Linked DNA regions of Parashewanella spongiae. The protein of the gene in region 2 interacts with the protein of the main gene of each other region in a pairwise test. Links are inferred from orthologs where the notes say so. Each region holds a gene or a part of one and is shown on either strand. Other genes may lie near its edges. The genes, in order: mobA and moeA.

Region 1 (12,066 bases), 5.1 Mb from region 2 along the record:
TTCCCGATTGTTCAGAATCTCTAAACACAGCATTGCCTTCTTGGTTCAGATGAATCTCGCCCATAATATTGTCTCTATCAAAACACAAAAATGGGTTATTCGACTGACGCTTTGATGAGGCAAGTTCCTCTGTTAAAGGTTGAACACTGTGAGTTATAGGCCATGCTTTGAAATGCACATGCCGTGGGTCATTGACTTCATATTTAACAAGTTTGATGCATTTTTCATATGCCGCATAGAAAGCAATAACAGGCTGAACATAGCCATTCAGCCCATGAGGCATATTACCAATCAACGTGCCATTGCGATAAAAGGCAATCTGCCTTTTTTCCATATCAATATACATCACCAGTTCAACGGTATTTCCGTCTTTACATTCAAGAGGGGCTAGTGATAACTTTAAATCCCCACACAAGTAAATACCTCCTTCATAACTGCGGTATAAGAAGGTATTACGGTGATGATAAAAACGTTCTACCTTCTTTGTCATTAACTCTTTATCAGAAATAAAAGGGTAGCGAACCAGCCCAATGCAAGTTGCCGAACCAAGGTCAGTGATAACGTTGAAGGTTAATTTGTGTTGACCTGCATTGAGTGGGCCTCCTATTAAGACATAAGCATTTCCTTGCTGAACTTCTGTTCTCGTCACCACTTTAGAATCAAAATCAACCTCTACAGGGCCTTCTTGTTGCGTGAAAGTCACTTGTTCGGTTACATCTAACAACTCAGGCGCAATACTTGCCGCCGTTACACGCCGTTTAAGCTGCTTTAGCTCTTCTCCATTTATTCTCAAAGCCTCATCGCGCGTTGCACTATGTCTTGACCCTTCATCGGAATGAAATTCAGATATTTCCCGTAGCTCTTTTGAGAACACAACCTGCCCATCAATCCCAAGCGACACTCGTTGCATGGCTCCCGCTTCAGAATCATATTTATCTAATGCAAACGAAATTCGTTCTTTATCAGCAGTTGGTAATAAGGTTTGAATATTACAAAAGTATGCTCTCAATGCATCAGCATTGGCTGTTTCAGTCGCTCGATTTAATTTCCAGACATTGTTGGCGAGCACAGTCAGCGATGACTCAGTTTCTGAGCCAAGTTCTGTGGATACGTCTTCAATTAATTTCAAGTTACAAGAGGATCGATAATCACTTTCGGCAGTAATGTTTGGAGCTAAAAAAAATGACCGCGCTACTTCAATCATATAATTTCACCCATGAAAACGTGTTCAAATCATAAATCACACCAGCAATGCTTTACCCTAGAAACATCAGTTGACTGCGTTCTCAAGCGTAGAAAAAATGGCTGATAGTAAGGCGTAGCTTGCAGCAAGTAGTTATTCTACTTATAAAAGTTACAACGCAGATAGCAGTCATTTTAGCAAGCTTTTGAACGTAGAGCACTTCACTCATTGGGTGAAAGCCATGATGATAAAATCATCGTATTGCTCAAACAGTTATACCAATTACAATAATTAACTTCCCACTCAGTAAGAGCTAAAGGATTTCAGTACAAGGCGCAAGTTTGAAGTACTTTCGGGATAATCCAAAAACTTGTAACCTAGTAATGGAATCCTTTAGTCTTGCCCTTCGGGAGCTTGTATGTTTTCAAATTACTACGCAAAATTGTCTCAACGTAGCAATGTAATAACGACAGTTTTGTATGTCGGTAATAACTATGCCTTCATCAATTTCACTTGTACTTTGAACACATACATAGCTCTGAGCTGAGAATTTAATTACTGTAATTGGTATTACTCATATACTCAGCGTTCAACTGATGTTTTTAGGTTTATTGCATTAGGCACTCATATTCACTAACGAGGTTATAACGCATCAACATCAACTTTATGAAATTAATATTTTTTCACGAGCGAATTCAAATGTGCCCTGCAAGGAGTGCGATGACACGGCCAACAAAATGAAGCACATAAATTTCTGTTGATAATAAAGGTTGATATAAAATGGCTTAAATCAACCCTAAAATTGACAGGTTTTCACGTGAAGTTTGATAATTTTTTTGGAACAAATGAGTTTAAAAAATAATATAGTTTGATAATTCTTAACTCATTTTTTGGACTGAACCAATTTACGCACAATTTCATTATTTTTTTGAGTCTGAGATACAGCTATGAGCTACCAAACGGCTCCCTGTGTGGTGGATAATTTTCTGTTATACATTTATAGAATGCCTTAAAGCTGAATATTTTTGTATTTATCATTTCAGTGCGTTATTTCTTAGCTTGTTAATTCACTCACTTATTGAGTAATGTGATGGCGACAGTGCGCACTCCTGCTGAGCAACAATCAATATATAGATTCATGCTCAAAAGCCTCCAAGAATACCCTAGCGAAGCTCTATCCTATCTTAACTTTGAGGTTTCAAGGTTTGATGGTGATGAAAACTTACAACAGGGTTATCAAAGATTAAACAAAACCGATAGACAAAAGCTGTATGATTTTTTCAACAATAAGTCATCGTCGACTCGCTCTAACTCTCGCACACGAGAGACTCATTATTGTATGAAGCCAAGTAATGTTCGCCAACGTTTTGCAACTGAGCCCCGCTCCATTACTCCTAAATCGAGCATTCGATATACCAAGCAAATACAGCAACCACCTTCCTCACCTAATTCCTTTTTTACTCAGACTAGTGCGCTCATCCACTCTTGGAAACTTAAACAGAAAACCAAGAATCAACTGGGTATTGAGTTAAATGTATTAATTGGTGGTTGCACTAAACTTTCGCAGCTTATTGAAATCATTCACAGCCTAAAAAGCGACAAACAGGTCATGGAAACATCATGGGACATAAGGTTAATCCATAAACTGTTACACAAAGCGGCCGAGTTTTCTGACAGCCATTCATCTAATTTTGACGGCATTTTTAGTGACATAACACGATTTAAATCGTTCTATGAATCGAAAACATGCACACTATTATTGAAATTAATTAAGTTAAATTTAAATTATTCAGATGCCAAAAGGTTGGTGCTAAGCAATGCAGCTGAAGCCAGCTTAATACAACAATGGGGCGTTGAGCTTGATGTTGCCATATACAATGCCTTTATCACGGTATGCGCTAAGACTGGCCAGTTTGATAGTGCTTGGCAACTGGTGTGTGATGATAAGCCCGTGATGGCACCTCATTTGCCATTAAAAGCTAATCAAATCACCTGCATGAATTTGCTGACGGCCTGCGCTGAAATGGAGCGTTTTACAGAAGCCAAATCATTGGTGTTGGGCGATACAGCTACAGCCAGCTTAATGCAACAATGGGGCATCAAGCCTGATGATGCCATTTACAATGCCTTCATCACGGTATGCGCTAAAACTGGCAAGTTTGATAGTGCTTGGCAACTGGTGTGTGGTGATAAACTCGTGATGGCACCTCATTTGCCATTAAAAGCCAATCAAATCACCTGCATGAATTTGCTGACGGCCTGCGCTGAAATGGATCGTTATGCAGAAGCCAAATCATTGGTATTGGGTGATACAACTACAGTTACAGCCAGCTTAATGCAGCAGTGGCGCATCAAGCCTAACGTTGCCATTTACAATGCTTTTATCAGGGTATGCGCTAAAACAGGCCAGTTTGATAGTGCTTGGCAACTGGTGTGTGGTGACAAGCCTGTGATGACGCCTTATTTGCCATTAAAAGCCGATAAAATCACCTGCCTGAATTTGCTGACGGCCTGCGCTGAAGCGGGGCGTTATGCCGAAGCCAAATTATTAGTGTTGGGCGATGGCGATACAGCCAGCTTAATGCAGCAATGGGGCATTAAGTCTAATGTTGCCATTTACAATGCTTTTATCAGGGTATGCGCTAAAACAGGCCAGTTTGATAGTGCTTGGCAACTGGTGTGTGGTGATAAGCCTGTGATGGCACCTCATCTACCACTAAAGTCAGATTCAATCACCTGCATGAATTTGCTGTCTGCCTGCGCTGAAACGGGGCGTTATGCAGAAGCCGAATCATTGGTGTTGGGCGATGGCGATACAGCTACAACCAGCTTAATGCAGCAGTGGTTCATCAAGCCTGATGTTGCCATTTACAATGCTTTTATCAGGGTATGCGCTAAAACAGGCCAGTTTGATAGTGCTTGGCAACTGGTGTGTGGTGATAAGCCTGTGATGGCACCTTATCTACCACTAAAGGCAGATTCAATCACCTGCCTAAATTTGCTGACGGCCTGCGCTGAAGCGGGACGTTATGTCGAAGCCAAGTCATTGGTGTTGGGCGATGACGATGGCGATACAGTCAGCTTAATGCAGCAGTGGTGCATCAAGCCTGATGTTGCCGTTTACAGCACCTTTATCACGGTATGCGCTAAAACGGGCCAGTTTGATAGTGCTTGGCAACTGGTGTGTGGTGATAAGCCCGTGATGGCACCTCATCTACCACTAAAGGCTGATTCAATCACTTGCCTGAATTTGCTGGCTGCCTGCGCTGAAACAGGGCGTTATGCAGAAGCCAAATCATTGGTGTTGAGCGATGGCGATACAGCTAGCTTAATGCAGCAATGGGGCATCAAGCCTAACGTTGCCATTTACAGTGCCTTTATCACGGTATGCGCTAAAACTGGCCAGTTTGATAGTGCTTGGCAACTGGTGTGTGGTGATAAGCCCTTGATGACACCTCATTTGCCATTTAAGGCCAATCAAATCACTTGCATGAATTTGCTGGCTGCCTGCGCTGAAGCGAGGCGTTATGCAGAAGCTAAATCATTGGTGTTGGGCGATACAGATACAGCCAGCTTAATGCAACAATGGAACATCAAGCCTGATGTTCCCGTTTACAGTTCCTTTATCACGGTATGCGCTAAAACGGGCCAGTTTGATAGTGCTTGGCAACTGGTGTGTGGTGATAAGCCTGTGATGGCACCTCATCTACCACTAAAGGCTGATTCAATCGCTTGCCTGAATTTGCTGGCTGCCTGCGCTGAAACAGGGCGTTATTCAGAAGCCAAATCATTGGTGTTGGGCGATGATGATACAGCCAGCTTAATGCAACAATGGGGCATCAAGCCTGATGTTGCCATTTACAATGCCTTTATTAAAGTATGTATTAAGGCTAAGGAATTTGACGCTGAAATATGGTATTTAGAAAAAATAATGAACAAATGTGACATGAGTACTCCTTCACAAATACATGCTCAACTTGCGCCGCTTGAAAAAGATAATTTTGCAAGCATGATTGATAAAGGGATAACAGAAGGAATATATAAAAAAAATGTTGGCTTAATGAATCATTGTATCGATTTGCATATGGATAAAATCTTCGAAGGACATTCAGGCAATGGTACACATATTCGAGGTGTTCCATTAGCTTTCGCAAAACTATTATTTTGTTACCACAAAAAAAACAATGAAAACAACATAACATCGATCATAACTGGATATCATGGTAATAATACGTTAAAAAGTGGAATGATAAGTTTTCTCAAAGATGAATTTGAACTTGAGTTTATCGAGGATAGATTCAACTCAGGAATGATAGTATTGAGCAAGTCTGTCCATATAACTTGATACTCGCGAGCACACTTTTTAGTATGATCGCATCATAAAATGAATATCATAGAACAACGACAATATTAAAATGTTAATTGCATTTTTGTTTTAAGTAGAGTAGGCTACTGGCTTCGCTATCGCTTATCCAGCAGCCCCTCTTCGATTCCGTGCATGAGGTTTTCCCTCACACGGCTCTGTTGTTACACTTCTCTCAGCCCCTTCACTTTGCTTATCATCTTGTCGTGGGTAAATACTCAAGACCAGCTTGGCGTAATTTTTCGTAAGCACCTCGTGATAGATACTTGCTTCGACGTTGACTTAAGCGACGATGCCAGCGATAGAACCGGTTTACTACAAATCCATTTATTCTGAAAAATACACCTCTGGGATAACCTATCCCACCAAAATAGTGTTTCCATCCCCTCAGAACTTGATTAACCTTATTTATCAGTACGCCAAGTGTATTTGAGGTTCGGTGTTTCACTATGTCTCTGAGTTTATTTTTCAGCTTTGTTTGGCTCTTCTTAGACGCCTGTATCTTGATGTAACTGGTGCCTTTGATGAGGCCTGTGATCCGTTGAAAGTTAAAACCGAGGAAATCAAACTCATTCATCAGCTTTCCCATATCCACACAGTGGGTTTTACTTTGATTTAGCTTCAGACCTTCATCACTTAATTGCTGTGTTATCCAGTCCAGTTGCTCTTGTGTGTAGGTTTGCTTATAAAGTACAACAAAATCATCTGCATAGGTAACGATTTTACACGGTGTTTTTTCGTGTATTTTCAAACAGAAATCGTTGAGATAGATGTTAGCCAGTAGTGGAGAGATAACTCCGCCTTGCGGAGTGCCACATCGGCTTGCTTCTATTCGCCATTTCCCGTTGACCGTCTCTATGCTGATGGGCGCTTTGATAAAGCTTTTCAGCAAACTCAGAAAGCTGCTGTCGCTTATTCGCCTTTCTACTTTTGCCATCAACTTAGCGTGCGGGATGGTATCGAAATAGGCGCTCAAGTCAGCATCAAGTACGTGCTGATAGCCTTGTTTTAGGCTCATTTCAATGACTTTTACCGCTTGCTGGGCGCTTCGACATGGACGATAACCATAACTGTGTTCATGTAAATGAGGTTCGTAGGCGGGTTGCATCACTATTGTCATCGCCATTTGCACAATTCTGTCACTGATTATCGGGATCCCAAGTTTCCGCGTTTTGCCGTTGTCTTTGAGTATTTCTACTCGTTTGACTGGGCTAGGTCGATAGTTTTTCTGTTGTAATTGAGTTTGAATTTCTTTTAACAGCGCAACGACTTTCTTTTGCTGCTCTAGATAACTGAATGTGATGCCATCAATTCCTGCTCCGCCTTTATTGGCTTTGCATCGTCGATAGGCTTCTTCGAGTATATCTAGGCGACTGAGTTTATCGTACAAGCTGTAAAATCGAAGCTCCGAGTTAAGCTTTGAGCGTAAGTAAAGTTTTCGCTGTAATATTCTGATATTTACTGGAGTGTTAGCCATATGGCAATTTCACCTCAAAAGTTACGTTAAAAAACGGGTGTAACACTGAGCCCCTTCCCTGATGTGAAGTTATGTTGTCTTCACGGTTAACGGTACTATGGGCTCATCCGACTGCCTGAGCGCCCTATCTGAAATTTCGGTTTACCTTATATTCGGATAGTGGAAGTCACTACCTTCCAACACTCAGGCTCTCCCACGTTCACTTTATTTCCTTCAATACATGCCACTTCATATTACGCCGGAAGATCAAACAGATGCATTTACCAGTTGCTTCTCTGTTTGTGTCAGGGTTCGTCAACTAGGAAAGACTCCCCATCTTCATTTTTTGATTTACGACGCTTAACTGAATTCGCTTGATGCTGCGGCCTACATTGCATCTCAACCTTTATTCAAGGCCTTTGTCACAGGGCTTCATGTCATAGCGGTTACCCATTATGCATGCCCGTCAGATTTCGGGATGAACTGGTAATTATCCCGTCAGGTACGTTTCAACCTGATGGACTTATTATAAATAATAACGTTGCTGTCTCTGGTTTATGGCCATGTAATCGCTTGGCTGCGTATACGTTGAGACAAATCCCGCAACAGAATAAAGCGCTTCGTGGCGCTCCCTAGAAACATCAGTTGACTGCGTTCTCAAGCGTAGAAAAAATGGCTGATAGTAAGGCGTAGCTTGCAGCAAGCAGTTGTTCTACCTGAAAAAGTTACGCAGACAGCAGTCATTTTAGCAAGTTTGTGAGCGTAGAGCATTTCACTCATTGGATGAAAAACATGATAATAAAATCATCGTATTGCTCAAACAGTTACTCGTATACTCAGCGTTCAACTGATGTTTTTAGGTTTAATGTTCTAAATGATTTTGGGGCAAAAGCGAGTTGATTTACCCAGACGATAAACGGTACAAACAAGCAAAAAATGACAAACTTTATTATAAAATATCAAGCTTTATTATAGTCGCACAATAAAAAGCCAGTTGAATTTAGCAACTGGCTTTATGATCATAATTTAACCTAAACATATCAATTGAACGCACAATTTAACTTTAATCTATTGAAGTTAAATACAAGATTAAACAACCCGAATTCACCCATCAGGTGAGTGCTGAACATTCATATACTTGCCAAAATCACCGCTAGCTGCGTTATAAATTTTGCAAGTAGTAACGAAGTAACGACAGTTTTGTATGTCGATAACCACTACTAGCTGCTATTCATGCCTTGCTATCAATAATTTTTTCTGCGTATATTAACGCTCCCAACCAATTTATTTAGGTTTAAGGACAAAGGCCTACTTTTGTTCCACAGGCCTCAACTAAAAACGACCACTCAATCCAACCGAGTAGTAGACACCATCAATATCTGGTTTAAACAGCTTATTTACATTGAATTTAGCTGTAATAGAGTCCGTCAACTTTAAAACATAACTGGCATTACCTTCGAAAGCTTCCTCGTCTCTGTCATCACCGTCTTGCCGAGAATAACCCAGACCAATACTTAGCGTATCCATAAGATACCAATCCGCGTCTGCAGAGTAATAAGTCAGATCACCTGAAGAACTCGTCTGCGTTGTCGCAGAAGTTTGCTTAGTATCCCAAGAGCTGCGGCCGATGCCGGCTTTTAAATACAAACCTGAAGTTGTTTCAAACGCCGTATAGCTCTCGACACCAATACCATACGTGTCACCCTCAGTCACTTTACGGCTTGTTAGATCTTTCTTGGTTAAATCATCTTCCGAATGTTCATAGTTTACGTAAATAGCAGCCGTTTCTGTGAAAAAGTAACCAACTGAAACACCATAACTGTCTTGTTCATTATCATATTTATTCGATTCTGAACGATCATAGCTACCAGAAATATACCACTGAGAATCTAGAAAATACTGACCATCTAGAACAAGATTGTCATTTTTCTTTTTATCGGCTTCAATGTAGTTCACACCAAAATTTGATGTCCGGCTTAAAAATCCCGTTAAATTATAAGGACGGTTACTTTTCTCAACATTGTCGAGATAATAACGGTACGCACCTTTCCAATAACTACTGTCTGAGTTATCGCTGTTTGAGCTATACACAAGCTTTGCTTCATGTTGATAGGAGCTGCGGCCTTCTGCAGCATAAGCTGCGCCATTTATCATTCCAATACACAATGCAAGATAACTTATCCGTAACTTCATAACCTTTCCTTGTCTCTGACGTTGATTTCTCAACAAACAATCGGAGTATAGAAGAGCATATTCAATCTCGCCAATTGCAGCAAAGTACTATCACAGCTGGATTAGCGGGCATTTTATCGTTTTGGCATTAAATTAATTGATAAAAATGTGAACAAAACACTTGCGAACAATAATGAGAATGATTACTATTAGCTTGCGTTCCAAAACTCACTTAAGAAAATTCACGGTATGTTGGTTGCGAATTTTCTTATTTGAGTCTGCAAGCACAACATTGCTCACACACTCTTTGTGGCCGGACTCATCATCCGGCTATTTTTTTGCTAAAATCCCACCAAATTCCTGTTAATTTTAATTCCTATGACATCAGTGACAGAAGCTTTTATCCTTGCAGGAGGCCAAGGCCGACGTATGGGGTATCAAGACAAAGGTTTAGTTGAATACCAAGGGTTACCATTAATCAAACACGTCATTGATGCTATCACCCCGCAAGTACAACAGCTCAATATCATTGCGAATCGCAATATCGATACCTATAAAAATTTCGACTGCCCCGTATACAAAGACAAGCAACGGGGTTTTTTAGGGCCATTAGCTGGGATTCAAACCGCTTTTAATCATTGTCAGGCCGACTTATTATTAATTGTGCCTTGTGACACGCCTCTATTACCAAGCAATTTATACCAGCAACTTGAACAACAACTGATTAATAATAACGCTAATCTAGCCATTGCCTGTGATGAGCTAAAAACCCACCCAGTGATCATGTTAGTGAAAACTACATTAGCCACCAGCTTAAACAGTTATCTTGCTTCTGATCAGCGAAAGGTGATGAAATGGTGTGAACAAGAGCATTGCTGCAAGGTGATGTTTAACAGTCACTATTTCACTAATTTTAATACCATAGAATCAACAATTGATTCATAAGCTGTTAAACTCAAATCATCACCTGAATTCAAGTAAACGTTATGGCATTAGCTCGTAGGCAATGGAACAATATCATTATTTTTTGTTGTATTTTTATGGTCGCAACACTGTCTTTTTTGCAGCAGAAAACCACTGATATTCCGAGCTCAGCGCAACCTCTTTTTGATCAGAATATTCACCTGTCGCAATTACAGCTTGATGCAGTATGGTTTAGCCAAAATAATAAAAAAGGTCAGTGTGATCGTCGCGTATCCAATTGCCAAGCTTGGAAACAGGCTTGGAATAATGTCCAAGTATCTCCCGTTACACTTTCCGATATACCGACTGAAGATCCCCTTGAACTCATACTCACCATTGCAGATTCTCCTGCCGAGCAAGTATGGTTACTTTTTCCTGATAAAGGCTTATTAAAAACATCTTCTGGCAACTGGTACTTAATCCCACCCAGTCAACGTCAACACTTATTACCTAAATTAGTTCAATAACTTGAGTGCTGCGCAAGTGTACTTTTATTGGTTTTTCATGAAACTGACGTTTTGGCTAAATCCCCTATTAGCCGCATTTAAGCTTTAAGTCAGACGGAGTGATGTCTTCGTCATTCATCGTTACTTACTGGGAATTTTCACCAACCCAAACCAACAACAAATGGTGCAGATCATGAAATTTTTAAATCCTAAAATATCGCAAAAAATCACGTAAGATAATTTTCATGCTCTCGCAAATACCTTATGATGATAAAAGCCAAAAACAATCAAGAATCCGATGCCTGAATTACCTGAAGTAGAAGTGACACGTCAGGGCATTGCGCCCCACTTAATCAATCAAACACCTGTTGAACTTATTATTCGCAACAGAAGTTTGAGATGGCCGATCCCTGATGTCGCTCAAAATATTATTGGACAAAAAATTCGTGCTGTATATCGCCGCGCTAAATATTTGCTGGTAGAAACCCAAGCGGGTACGACCATCATTCACCTTGGAATGTCTGGTAGTTTACGCGTACTTCCTGTTAATACCCCTATTGAAAAACATGATCATGTTGACTTGGTACTCGATAATAAAAAGCTATTGAGATTTAACGATCCTCGTCGTTTTGGTGCATGGCTTTGGTACGAGCTGCCAATGGAAAATCATCCATTATTCTCTAAGCTCGGCCCTGAGCCACTAACAGACAGTTTTAATGTAGAACAGTTTTCCACTGCACTTATCGGCAAGACAAAGGCCATTAAACTGTGTTTAATGGACAATCATATGGTGGTAGGGGTCGGTAACATTTATGCCAATGAAGCCTTATTTAAGGCAAAAATAAATCCAAGCGCCGCTGCAGGGCAAGTGGATCACGCTCGCTTAGGTGAACTTGTGAGTGCAGTAAAAGATATTTTGGCGAAGGCAATAACCCAAGGTGGTACCACTCTCAAAGATTTTACCAACGCCGAAGGAAAGCCTGGTTATTTTGCTCAAAAACTCCATGTATATGGCCGTGGCAACCAAACTTGTGATGTCTGTGGTCATTTATTATCAGAGATAAAACTCGGTCAGCGCACCACGGTTTTTTGTGGTATTTGCCAGCCTATCAAATAGTGAACAATGTTTAATTTATTACATTAAGACAATATCGCTATAATGCTCTGACTTTTAAAAATTAACTCGCATTGAAATGTCAACACCAGTTAGCCGCACTATTCAAATCACATCAGTGTCTAACCTTGCTCATGCATCTGCTGAATACTTTCAGAGTCAGGGGACAACACAAACACACCAAGATCACGAAATCCCCTTGGTTGACTTTAGAAGCATAAATAAAAGTTTTATTGCTCGTACGCCTAAGCTTTTTAGTAAAGAAACACTTCGACAAGCCCTTGCTTATTATCACGGTGGGCATAATCGGGATCCAACTGTAATCGAAAAACCAAGTATAACCTTAAGGCAAGGTTCCACTCGCTGTAA
Region 2 (12,276 bases):
CTCAAGATCCCCTGATTTCTTCTTATCTAATAATGAGGATGTAATATAGAATGGAGAACCACTGGCTTTGGCAGGTAAATCCATTTTTGATGTGGTGTACTCATCTAAATCAATCAGTTTTACTTGTGGCATGTCGAGTTTAATATCACTATGAAGCCCTTTCAAATGGCTACGGTGCACCATATTGGCTGATTTAATATCGTTAAAATATTCTTGATGAGAATGAGCCTGCTCAACGGTTTCGCAAATGCCCCAAAAAGAGACAATAGGTAAAATTTGCGGTTGCGAGTGCAGATCGCGGCCGCCATAAACGCCAATTGTACTGTGTTCATCAATTGGCATAGCTTTACAAATAATGGGGTTTTCAGCATGTGACCGATACACATTTATTAATTCAGTTTGGTGCTTAAGTTTATTTCGAAAATAACTAAGGTCGGTCAATTGTATGTATTCACTGTCCATTCCATCCACTCGTTTGGAGCCACCTGAAGGCCGCGACTCAGGTACGCTACTAATGGTTCTTACTGGAGGAAGTTTTTCTTCTATGTCAAAAGTATATGTCGCTTTCACTGAGGGATTTTTTTTGGACTGATAGTACATTTGCACAGTTCCAAGCTTTTTATGCAAATTAGTACGCTGCTCTTTTATTTTTTGGAGACGTCTATGGGCAAAATTGCGGTGGAAAACTTGAATTTTGTAGGCGCTTTCATCCAGATGAATATAATCATCGGCTTGCTCTTGGGTTATGACACCGCGATCGACAAGTTGTTTCGCTGCGCGTTCTGTTAATGTTGCTGTGGGTTTTGTGGGACGTTCCTTAAGTCCTATTTTTGCTAATATTTCGAACCCTTTTTCTTTGAAGCTTGGTTTGGTGTGTTGAAGAATCTTTTCCTCTTCAGAAAATAACTTTTTGATGGCTAATGCTGTATTGTAGTGTTGCTCTACTCTTGCTTGTTCTTTAGCTTTGGGGGCAAGCGTTGGATCAACGGCCGCCGTTGAATGTGGAGCAGGGCGATCAGGTAATAATTTGCCCACCCATTGCTTTGAATCAAACTGATTAACAAAGACAAACTCATCAGTTACGCTATCTTCAGGAGCATCAACACAAGTAAAGTCTTCATAGCTTGGACTTTGCTGAGTTTGTTGTAATGAACTTGAGCGAGAAGAGCCATCCATATTTACTACACCATCAGTAAGTTACATAAGCAATAAAATGCGATGAATAAACATAAGTGTAGTAAATGGTTGGTGTGTTCGGGGATGACGGTTACGATAATACGAAATTAAACGGCTCTACGATTACCGTTTCCCCTGACAATAGTTGGCCTTGTTCCCGAGGAATATGAATAAAACAGTTTGCTGTACTCATTGAGGTTAACATTCCTGAACCTTGCGCACCGGTCGTTGCTACACTGAGTTGGCCTTGGTTATCATAAGTTAATACCCCTCGCTGATATTCAACGCGGCCGGGTTTTCGGCGAATGTCATTGGTTAATATAGCTTGTACTTTTAAGCGCGGGTTTTGCCCTTGTCCTTGCATTTTCTCAATCAATGGCATCACCAATTGATAAAACGTCACCATTGAAGCAACAGGATTACCGGGTAATCCACAGAAAATGGCATTATTAAGCTTGCCCATGGCAAAGGGTTTACCGGGTTTCATGGCTAAGCGCCAAAAAGTGATTTCGCCAACTTTATCTAAGACTTGTTTGACATGATCGGCATCACCGACTGATACGCCACCAGATGTGAGCACGAGATCGGCTTGCTGAGCAGCCTGATTAAATGCTTGTTCAATGGCTTGTGGACAATCTTCAATGATCCCAAGATCTAACCATTCAACTTGCGCTTTACTGAGTAACCCCTTGATTGAATAACGATTAGAGTCGTAGATTTGACCTTTTTTAAGTTCAGTGCCGACAGGCTTGAGCTCGTCACCGGTAGAGAAAAAAGCTACTTTGAGTTTGCGAATGACGCTGACTTTATCCATGCCTAAGGTGGCTAATACACCAAGTTCAGCAGCGCGGATCCTCGTGCCTTTGCTCAGTACGGTTTGCCCGACATTAACTTCTTCACCTAATGTGCGTATATTCGCACCTTGTTTTTTTGGGTGGGTGATAGAAATACGATTATCTTTAGCTTGCGTGAGTTCCTGCATTTGAACGGTATCCAAGCCATTAGGAACAGGCGCGCCAGTCATGATGCGAATGCAGCAACCATCATGCAATTCACCTGAAAATGGATGGCCTGCTAACGCGGTGCCTACTAATGTCAGCGAGGTAATCGATAGGCTATGATCTAAGTCGCTAAAGCGAAACGCATAACCATCCATTGCAGAGTTATCAAAAGGCGGTAAATTAATTGAAGACTGGATGTCGCCTGCCAACACAAAATCGAGCGCATCGGCTAAATCTAGTGTTGTCGTTTCTGAAATGGTATTGACCTGCTTGAGCAGCATGGGAAGTGCATCATCAGGGTGAATTAATTCAGGTAATGCGCAAGGATCAATAACAGAAGGCATAGAACAACTCTTTAACGTGTCAGCGGTATAATTGTAAGCATTATGCCACGGCTTTATTGGCTGTTGAAAATGAAAGTCGATGTAACTTTGATCTAAAACCAAATCATCATAGAAAACAAGATGAACTTCTAAATAAAAATTATTCCTATTTAACAAAGGCTTAGTTGTGCGGTTATGTTGCTTTTATCAAAAAGGTGGCGCAAAATACCGTGCAGTGAATCGAAGTATCGCTAAAGTTAGATACTGATAGACAAAAAGAATTGAGGTAAGGCTATGTTATCTAAAGCAATGATTGGCAAGTTGAACGAACAGATTAATTTGGAGTTCTTCTCTTCAAATTTGTATTTGCAGATGAGTGCATGGTGTGAAGACCAAGGCTTTGATGGTGGCGCTAAATTTATGCGTGATCATGCGGCTGAAGAAATGGGTCACATGCGTCGATTATTCACTTACGTGAGTGAAACGGGTGGCGTGCCGCTGATTGGTGCAATTGACGCCCCGCCGTCTGAATTTAAGTCTCTGTTATCATTATTCGAATACACCTATGAACACGAACAGATGATCACAAATAAGATCAATGAATTGGCGCATGCGGCGTTTACTAATCATGATTATTCGACGTTTAATTTTTTGCAATGGTACGTGGCCGAGCAGCATGAAGAAGAGAAACTCTTTAAATCTATCGTAGATAAAATTCGCCTCGTCGGTGAAGATGGCAAGGCATTGTTTTTCATTGATAAAGATTTAGAAGCGATGGTTGGCCAAGGTCATGACAGTGTCATGAATGGTCAAACCTCAGTTGAATAAGATACGCTAGAGCAAGATAACGAGAGTAAGGAAATTGGAGCATTAACATGGACAGTTTTGCGATAATAGGATTTACCTTTGGTTTAGTGGGGTTTTTGTTTGGGATGATGGCATTGGTTCGACTTACAAGACTCGAAAATCATCTTAAAGATAAAGACATAATCGATGTCGATTATGATACACAAAAGCCAAATTAGCGCTCTCTAACAGTTTTAATATAAAAGCAGCCTCGGCTGCTTTTATATTATCGAACAGCTTTTAAAGGATTAATTACTGTAATTGATATAACTTGCTTTTCCAACGAGTGCTTTCCGATATTGACGAATATCTTCGATACTGAGCAGCGGCATTTGTTGTTGCTCGCTGTAGGCCAAAACTTGTTTGCCTTTCGCCATGGAGCCATCGGGGTTCATTAATTCACACAACACACCCGCAGGGTTTAATTCGGCAAGTTGCATTAAATCAACGGTGCCTTCGGTGTGGCCTGTGCGCCCAAATACTCCATTTTTATGTGCTTTTAGTGGGTACACGTGTCCGGGTCTCGCTAAATCTTGAGGTTTAGCATGCTGTGCCACTGCCGCTTTGATCGTTGTTACTCGATCTGCGGCAGATACCCCAGTAGTGACTCCTTTAGTGGCTTCAATGCTGACGGTAAATGCGGTGCCATATTGACTGTTGTTGCGTTCTACCATGGGAGGTAAGGCTAATTGATCAACTTGAGCTGCGGTTAAACATAAGCACACAATGCCACTACAGTCACGAATGAGCAATGCCATTTGCGCCACCGTGAGGGTTTCGGCGGCAAAAATCACATCCGCTTCGTTTTCACGGTTTTCGTCGTCCATGAGCAGAACGCCTCGGCCTTGTGATAGCGCCGATATGGCCTCATGAACACGAGATACTGCTTTTGTATTATCTGAACGATGTTTAAAAATAATAGACTGATCCATAATCATTTCCTGTAAGTCCTATCTTGCTTTAAGGATGGTTTGGATCAGGGCATGCGGAGATACACCGAGATCACCAGCAAAATACAGTATAGCTGATGAAAAAAGTGCAGCTGTATGAGGGGCGCCTAGATAAAAGCGTCCCTAAAACAGCAAAATAGCGAAGCCGAGCACAGGCTGTCATCGGTTTCATATTCTCTTCCATCCGGACTTAGGATGACGATGAAACGTGTCATAACATTACCATCGGCTTTGGAATGTTTTATCAAGGGGATAAAAGTCACCAAATCTGCTGACCCTAACATCAAGGAAGTTGATATCAGGCGCTCGCGGGCTTTTGTGTTGAATCAAGTCAACACAATTACCGCCGGTGGGGAATTGCACCCCGCCCTGAGAATGTGCATTTTTACTATGCGAGGTATAGTATGCGGATTAATCATCAGCTTGAAAAGATAAAATTTAATCAAACAATATGACAGACAAACAACCAAAATGCTGGTGGGTATATATGATTGAGTGCGCCAATGGGCATTTATACACGGGTTGCACCAATGATGTTGAACGGCGGTTTAATGAGCATCAAGCCAATGGCGCTAAAACGGCTAAATTTTTAAGAGGAAAAGGGCCGCTGAAGTTAGTTTATCGTGAATATGTAGGTTCACAAGGCGACGCCTTAAGACGAGAAGTCGTCATTAAAAAAATGAAAAGAAAAAACAAGCTGATCTTGTGTACATTGGGCTGATGTTTTTGGGGGCAGGGCTGGAGCCGATTTTGGTTGGTAAAATCAGCATCCCTCCCTGCGTCGGGAAGTAGGTTATAGAAGGTTATACCAATTACAGTAATTTTCTGCTGCGTTATCGTTTTCTTATTTGGAATAACCAAACCTCACAAACTCTGCCTTGCATAAAATAAACAATTTATCGCTGCAAAAATAATCAAGAAAGTTCAACAGACCCTAGTCATCGACAGACACTGGGCCATCAATGTGCTTGAAATGTAAGCTGCCAGAGCCTGCATCAATAATCTTAAGCCCTTTGGTGTATTCAACATTAATGCCGCCTGAGCCATCATCGATAACCACCTCTCCATCAACGTGGCGGATATAAATGGAACCAGACCCATCATTAATGGTGGAATTTCCCTTAATATTTTCAAGGTTAATGCTGCCCGAGCCGTCGTTAATGTCGACGCGGCCATTGGCATTAGTGACATCAATTGAGCCTGAACCATCATCAATATCAATCATTTTTCCGCCATTGATGTCAATACTGCCAGAGCCATCGGCAATTTTGATATTTTGCATCACGTTGTCGATGGAAATAGAGCCTGAACCATCCTTAATATCCAATTTTTCACCACCATCAATATTGATACTGCCAGAGCCGTCGGTTATTGCGATGTCAGCTTGAACGCCGTTTATGATTATAGAGCCAGAGCCATCGTGAATGTCCATGGCCATTGCTGCTGGCACAGTCACCACTATATCAATATATGGGGAACGATTAAAATTTATGCTTGAGTCAAACTCAGCGACTAACTTGGCATGATGGCCATCTTTTTCGAGGGTTAACGTTGGCTCGATATCACGGTAAGTATTAATGTCCGCTTCGACACGTACATTAGTTTGTCCGCGGACACCTTTAATGGTTAATGCGCCAGCCCCAACTTCAGCATTTAATATTGAAAGATCCGCTGCATTGAGTTGAAGTGTTTCATGGCTGGTATGGGTTGGCGGTGTCGCGCCATTAACGTTGATTATGCATCCTGATAAACCAACAGTGGCGATGACGATAGCGGCAATTGAACTGAGTTTCATGTTGATGTCCCTATTAAATGTTATGTCCGGTAACTTCGTATTATCTTATTGTTACGAGTATTTGCAGATCTTATGCCAACTGTTAACATGCTGATTTAAAAAGGGTAACGTATATTCAATTGGCAAGTTGTTAAATTTGACCTCACTTTAGAATGATTTTGACGACAATTTGGTGAAATTGGTTACTCTATTTAGGATGCTCTAAGTAGATGATAATGATATTTTATTCTCTATAACGTACATTTTAATTTTTTCAAATTGGCTGTAATCCATTGGTTTTATTGCTTCTGCTAAGTCTTTTATTGTTGCATTTTTGGGGGCTTTATTTGATAACGTGTTGGGCTCGCCTTTTAACCATATTTTTATTAGTTGTGCTTGAGCACCACTGCAGTCACCTCGATAATTTTTACGTAAGATAGATGTTGTTTCAAAGGTAACTCTTAATTTTCCCGCTAGACGTTCCCAGTTTCCACCTTGGCAACCTACATGAGATAGTAATTCAGATATTTGCTCGTAATCTTTAATTGATATTGCTTGTGTGTAAATGTCCGGCATTACTTCATCAGCCTCTAAAACTGGCTCTTTCACTGGAGTCATAGTAGGCCGACACTGCAGTAATAGTTGACGAGCGGCTTGAGCCTCTTCGTGGGCACGAGCTTGATTTATAAGTTCACGTCGAATTTGTGTGATTGCTTGCGAATAAAGTTGTTTGAAAACCGCTGGTTCACTATAGGTGAACGCCTTTAATGCAGATAAATAGCTGATAGGCCTTCCATTAAAGTTTTTCTTTAAAGCTTCACTAAATAATTCATGTGTTATTTGGCGATAATTATGGTGATTATCCATCTGAGCTACTTTAATATTATTAGCAGTTGCACCAAGATTACCGAAGAATGTTCCATAAGATTCTGATAATTTATCATCAAATAATTCAGTCAGTTCCATCAAGTTGTCGTCTGTTAGTGACTTTGCTAGATAATTTTGTTCTGCGATTGAAAGTGCACTACGATTTGTTTCAATGTGCAGTGTATTTTGCTGTGTATTTTGGGAGGAGTTTGCGTATTGAGCTGAGCCACTGGTATGAATGTGGTAGTGGTAATGATTATTAACCGCCATATAATTGATAACCTGAAAGAGTGATAATCACAGTTTAAGTTATACTTTATTAGCAATTAAGTTAATCTTTGTTAATTTAATGGCTTAAGTGGTATTTTTAACTGTTTTTTGATGATTGCTTGAAGCTGGTTGCAATTAAATTCTAATAATCTAACGAGCGAATAAAGCAATATAAGTAGCAAAATATTTTGTCTGCTTTAACCTAAACGTTCATGATAGGCATAGATGTCATGAGCGTTTACTTTAATCTCAGCAGGGTAAATTCCTCGCCGCTTGCGGCGGACTAACGACTTTATCTAACTAATTGATACCTCGCCCCTTGGGGCGGGGTGATTCATTAACTATTTGCTGCAAGCTACGCCTTACTATCAGCCACTTTTTCTACGCTTGAGAACGCAGTCAACTGATGTTTCTAGGGAGCGCCACGAAGCGCTTTATTCTGTTGCGGGATTTGTCTCAACGTATACGCAGCCAAGCGATTACATGGCCATAAACCAGAGACAGCAACGTTATTATTTATAATAAGTCCATCAGGTTGAAACGTACCTGACGGGATAATTACCAGTTCATCCCGAAATCTGACGGGCATGCATAATGGGTAACCGCTATGACATGAAGCCCTGTGACAAAGGCCTTGAATAAAGGTTGAGATGCAATGTAGGCCGCAGCATCAAGCGAATTCAGTTAAGCGTCGTAAATCAAAAAATGAAGATGGGGAGTCTTTCCTAGTTGACGAACCCTGACACAAACAGAGAAGCAACTGGTAAATGCATCTGTTTGATCTTCCGGCGTAATATGAAGTGGCATGTATTGAAGGAAATAAAGTGAACGTGGGAGAGCCTGAGTGTTGGAAGGTAGTGACTTCCACTATCCGAATATAAGGTAAACCGAAATTTCAGATAGGGCGCTCAGGCAGTCGGATGAGCCCATAGTACCGTTAACCTAGAAACATCAGTTGACTGCGTTCTCAAGCGTAGAGAAAATGGTTGATAGTAAGACGTAGCTTGCAGCAAGTAGTTATTCTACTTGCAAAAGTTACAACGCAGATAGCAGTCATTTTAGCAAGCTTGTGAGCGTAGAGCTCTTCACTCACTGGGTGAAAAACATGGTAATAAAATCATCGTATTGCTCAAATAGTTACTCGTATACTCAGCGTTCAATTGATGTTTTTAGGGTTAACCGTGAAGACAACATAACTTTACATCAGGGAAGGGGCTCAGTGTTACACCCGTTTTTTAACGTAACTTTTGAGGTGAAATTGCCATATGGCTAACACTCCAGTAAATATCAGAATATTACAGCGAAAACTTTACTTACGCTCAAAGCTTAACTCGGAGCTACGATTTTACAGCTTGTACGATAAACTCAGTCGCCTAGATATACTCGAAGAAGCCTATCGACGATGCAAAGCCAATAAAGGCGGAGCAGGAATTGATGGCATCACATTCAGTTATCTAGAGCAGCAAAAGAAAGTCGTTGCGCTGTTAAAAGAAATTCAAACTCAATTACAACAGAAAAACTATCGACCTAGCCCAGTCAAACGAGTAGAAATACTCAAAGACAACGGCAAAACGCGGAAACTTGGGATCCCGATAATCAGTGACAGAATTGTGCAAATGGCGATGACAATAGTGATGCAACCCGTCTACGAACCTCATTTACATGAACACAGTTATGGCTACCGACCATGTCGAAGCGCCCATCAGCGTAGAGACGGTCAACAGAAAATGGCGAATAGAAGCAAGCCGATGTGGCACTCCGCAAGGCGGAGTTATCTCTCCACTACTGGCTAACATCTATCTCAACGATTTCTGTTTGAAAATACACGAAAAAACACCGTGTAAAATCGTTACCTATGCAGATGATTTTGTTGTACTTCATAAGCAAACCTACACACAAGAGCAACTGGACTGGATAACACAGCAATTAAGTGATGAAGGTCTGAAGCTAAATCAAAGTAAAACCCACTGTGTGGATATGGGAAAGCTGATGAATGAGTTTGATTTCCTCGGTTTTAATTTTCAACGGATCACAGGCCTCATCAAAGGCACCAGTTACATTAAGATACAGGCGTCTAAGAAGAGCCAAACAAAGCTGAAAAATAAAATCAGAGACATAGTGAAGCATCGAACCTCAAATACACTTGGCGTACTGATAAATAAGGTTAATCAAGTTCTGAGGGGATGGAAACACTATTTTGGTGGGATAGGTTATCCCAGAGGTGTATTTTTCAGAATAAATGGATTTGTAGTAAACCGGTTCTATCGCTGGCATCGTCGCTTAAGTCAACGTCGAAGCAAGTATCTATCACGAGGTGCTTACGAAAAATTACGCCAAGCTGGTCTTGAGTATTTACCCACGACAAGATGATAAGCAAAGTGAAGGGGCTGAGAGAAGTGTAACAACAGAGCCGTGTGAGGGAAAACCTCATGCACGGAATCGAAGAGGGGCTGCTGGATAAGCGATAGCGAAGCCAGTAGCCTACTCTACTTCAACGGATCACAGGCCTCATCAAAGGCATCAGTTACATTAAGATACAAGCGTCTAAGAAGAGCCAAACAAAGCTGAAAAATAAACTCAGAGCCATAGTGAAACACCGAACCTCAAATACGCTTAGTGTTCTGATAAGTAAAGTAAATCAAGTTCTGAGAGGGTGGAAACACTATTTGGGTGGGATAGGTTATCCCTGAGCGATATTTTTAAGAATAAATGGATTTGTAGTAAACCGATTCTATCGATGGCATCGCCGCTTAAGTCAACGTCGGAGCAAGTATCTATCACGAGGTGCTTACGAAAAATTACGCCAAGCAGGTCTTGAATATTTACCCACGACAAGATGATAAGCAAAGTGAAGGAGCTGAGAGAAGTGTAACAACAGAGCCGTGTGAGGGAAAGCTTCATGCGCGGAATCGAAGAGAGGCTGCTGGATAAGCGATAGCGAAGCCAGTAGCCTACTCTACATGAACGCTCCCAACCGATTTATTTAGGGTTAAAGTTTCAATTATTGCTGTGGTTTTTGGTGGTTCTTGCCCATTGCTTCAGCTACTTCTGGTGGCATGTAGTTTTCATCATGTTTGGCGAGGACTTCTGTTGCTTCAAGTTGATTAGGGCCAATTAGGATCCCTTGTGCCACAATACCTTGACCCTCACGGAATAAATCGGGCAATAAATTGTCATAAGTGACAATGATTTCTAGCCCAGTCGCATCATGTACAGCAAATTGGATGTGTAAGCTTTCAGGATCTCGTTGCAGTGAACCTTCAGAAACCATGCCACCAATGCGAATGCGTTGGCCAATTTGTGGCTTGATACCAGTGTTTTTTTTACCTTGAACAACTTCTGAAGGGGTGTAAAACAAGTTTAAGTTAGTATTCAGGGCATAGAGCAATAAAGAGGTGATTGCCGCTACGCCGAGTATTAATGTCGAGGCTAAAATCAGTCTTTTCTTACGTCTCAGGTTCATTTTTTGCTCTCCGTGATGCTTTAATTCGTTGTTCACGATTATGTTTCAATGTGATATTTTTAAGCACTTTATTCTCTTTGGTCGCGCTTGCATAAATCAAAATAGCCAAACTACCAAAAGTGATACCGTAAGATACCCACACATAGATCGCGTATCCGCCCATGTTTAAAAAGTCTTGAAACGAATCAAATTGCATCTTTGGCTCCATTTTTCTGGCTTGCTAACTGTTTTACCCAAGGTCGCATGCTGCATCGTTCGATAACTTCAGCTTTAAAGCGTAATGTAATAATGGCGCCAGCGATTAATCCAAAGCCAAGAATGTTAAGCAACAAGGGGTAAAGCATATCAGTAGTCATAGCTGATTCTTCGGTAATTTTAATGGTCGAACCTTGATGCAAGGAGCTCCACCATTCAACTGAATACTTAATAATAGGAATATTAATCACACCGACGATAGCTAATATGCCCGCCGCTCTAGCGGCTACGACCTTATCTTCGAAAGACGCATAAAGCGCGATCACTCCCAAATATAAAAAGAGTTGCATTAGTTCAGAAGTCAATCGTGCATCCCATACCCACCAAGTCCCCCACATGGGTTTACCCCAAAAAGATCCTGTGATTAATGCAATAAACGTCATCATAGCGCCAACAGGAGCGATAGATGCCGCTGCCCAGTCGGCCATTTTCAATTGCCAGACTAATCCGGTAAAAGAGGCAACAGCCATCGATACATAAAGAGACATAGATAGCGACGCAGCCGGTACATGAATAAAGATGATGCGGTAGCTGTCACCTTGTTGGTAATCGGCCGGCGCAAATATTAATCCCCAAATCGTGCCGATCAATGTTAACGAAAAACCAAGTCCGGCAAACCAAGGAAGAAACTTAGCTGAAAGTTGATAAGCTTTCTCTGGTGCGGCATAGGGATGTAACCATTTCCACATTTAATTTGTACTCACTTTTAAAGCAGCGCCAACAGCGAATGGCGCCATGATTAACGAACCGATTAACATGGCTGATATTATAGCCAATTGACCGCCATAGGGTAAATTCATTCCGGCAGCATCTATTGCACCTGTCGCAAAAATTAATACTGGAATATAAAGGGGAAGAATTAATAAACTCAGTAAAACGCCACCTTTATTTAACCCTACCGTTAATGCAACGCCGATAGCTCCCAACAAACTTAATACAGGGGTTCCAAGCGCAAGCGTAATGATTAACGCGATATAAGCGCTTGACTCGAAATTAAGCAGTAAAGCTAGCAAAGGTGAAATTAACACCAATGGAATACCCGTTAATAACCAATGTGCCAGTATTTTTGCAAGTACTAATACTGTTAAAGGTTGTGGGCTAAGAAGCATTTGCTCAAGTGTTCCATCGTTATAATCGGCTTTAAATAATCGTTCTAAAGACAACATGGCGGAGAGTAATGCGGCTACCCAGATGATCCCTGGAGCTATACGAGCTAACACATTGGGTTCAGGCCCTACGCCCAAGGGAAACAAGGTGATCACCATAACAAAAAATAACAAAGGATTGAAAATGTCACCACGATGACGGATCGCAATCGAAATATCTCGTTTGAGTATGGTCAAGAATGCGC

The links.
Region 1: the proteins of moeA (region 2) and mobA interact in binary tests that used the Escherichia coli proteins (3 or more experiments, as listed by UniProt). The link is inferred for Parashewanella spongiae from one-to-one orthologs.

What each region holds. Positions count from the first base shown.
Region 1 is NZ_CP037952.1:233,051-245,116, reverse strand. What follows is about bases 8,608-11,335. They hold mobA (molybdenum cofactor guanylyltransferase MobA), read left to right. Parts: upstream 8,608-9,552; coding sequence 9,553-10,119; downstream 10,120-11,335. Other genes in these bases: mutM (bifunctional DNA-formamidopyrimidine glycosylase/DNA-(apurinic or apyrimidinic site) lyase), read left to right, coding at 10,882-11,335; E2I05_RS00965 (hypothetical protein), read left to right, coding at 10,161-10,604; E2I05_RS00975 (putative porin), read right to left, coding at 8,608-9,195. Outside these bases: E2I05_RS00990 (SPRY domain-containing protein), read right to left, coding at 1-1,204; E2I05_RS00985 (pentatricopeptide repeat-containing protein), read left to right, coding at 2,274-5,528; ltrA (group II intron reverse transcriptase/maturase), read right to left, coding at 5,743-7,023; more of E2I05_RS00975, read right to left, coding at 8,335-8,607; more of mutM, read left to right, coding at 11,336-11,700; E2I05_RS00955 (hypothetical protein), read left to right, coding at 11,777-12,066. UniProt on the Escherichia coli protein: Transfers a GMP moiety from GTP to Mo-molybdopterin (Mo-MPT) cofactor (Moco or molybdenum cofactor) to form Mo-molybdopterin guanine dinucleotide (Mo-MGD) cofactor.
Region 2 is NZ_CP037952.1:5,343,819-5,356,094, reverse strand. The notes cover bases 395-3,332. They hold moeA (molybdopterin molybdotransferase MoeA), read right to left. Parts: upstream 2,522-3,332; coding sequence 1,268-2,521; downstream 395-1,267. Other genes in these bases: ftnA (non-heme ferritin), read left to right, coding at 2,795-3,328; E2I05_RS21305 (hypothetical protein), read right to left, coding at 395-1,176. Also shown: more of E2I05_RS21305, read right to left, coding at 1-394; E2I05_RS22195 (hypothetical protein), read left to right, coding at 3,376-3,525; ribB (3,4-dihydroxy-2-butanone-4-phosphate synthase), read right to left, coding at 3,595-4,278; E2I05_RS21285 (GIY-YIG nuclease family protein), read left to right, coding at 4,748-5,017; E2I05_RS21280 (DUF4097 family beta strand repeat-containing protein), read right to left, coding at 5,231-6,091; E2I05_RS21275 (death domain-containing protein), read right to left, coding at 6,293-7,207; E2I05_RS22190 (reverse transcriptase family protein), read left to right, coding at 8,473-9,000; E2I05_RS21270 (reverse transcriptase domain-containing protein), read left to right, coding at 8,882-9,577; E2I05_RS23100 (group II intron maturase-specific domain-containing protein), read left to right, coding at 9,706-9,897; cytochrome c maturation protein CcmE, read right to left, coding at 10,209-10,670; heme exporter protein CcmD, read right to left, coding at 10,654-10,866; E2I05_RS21250 (heme ABC transporter permease), read right to left, coding at 10,856-11,614; heme exporter protein CcmB, read right to left, coding at 11,615-12,276. UniProt on the Escherichia coli protein: Catalyzes the insertion of molybdate into adenylated molybdopterin with the concomitant release of AMP.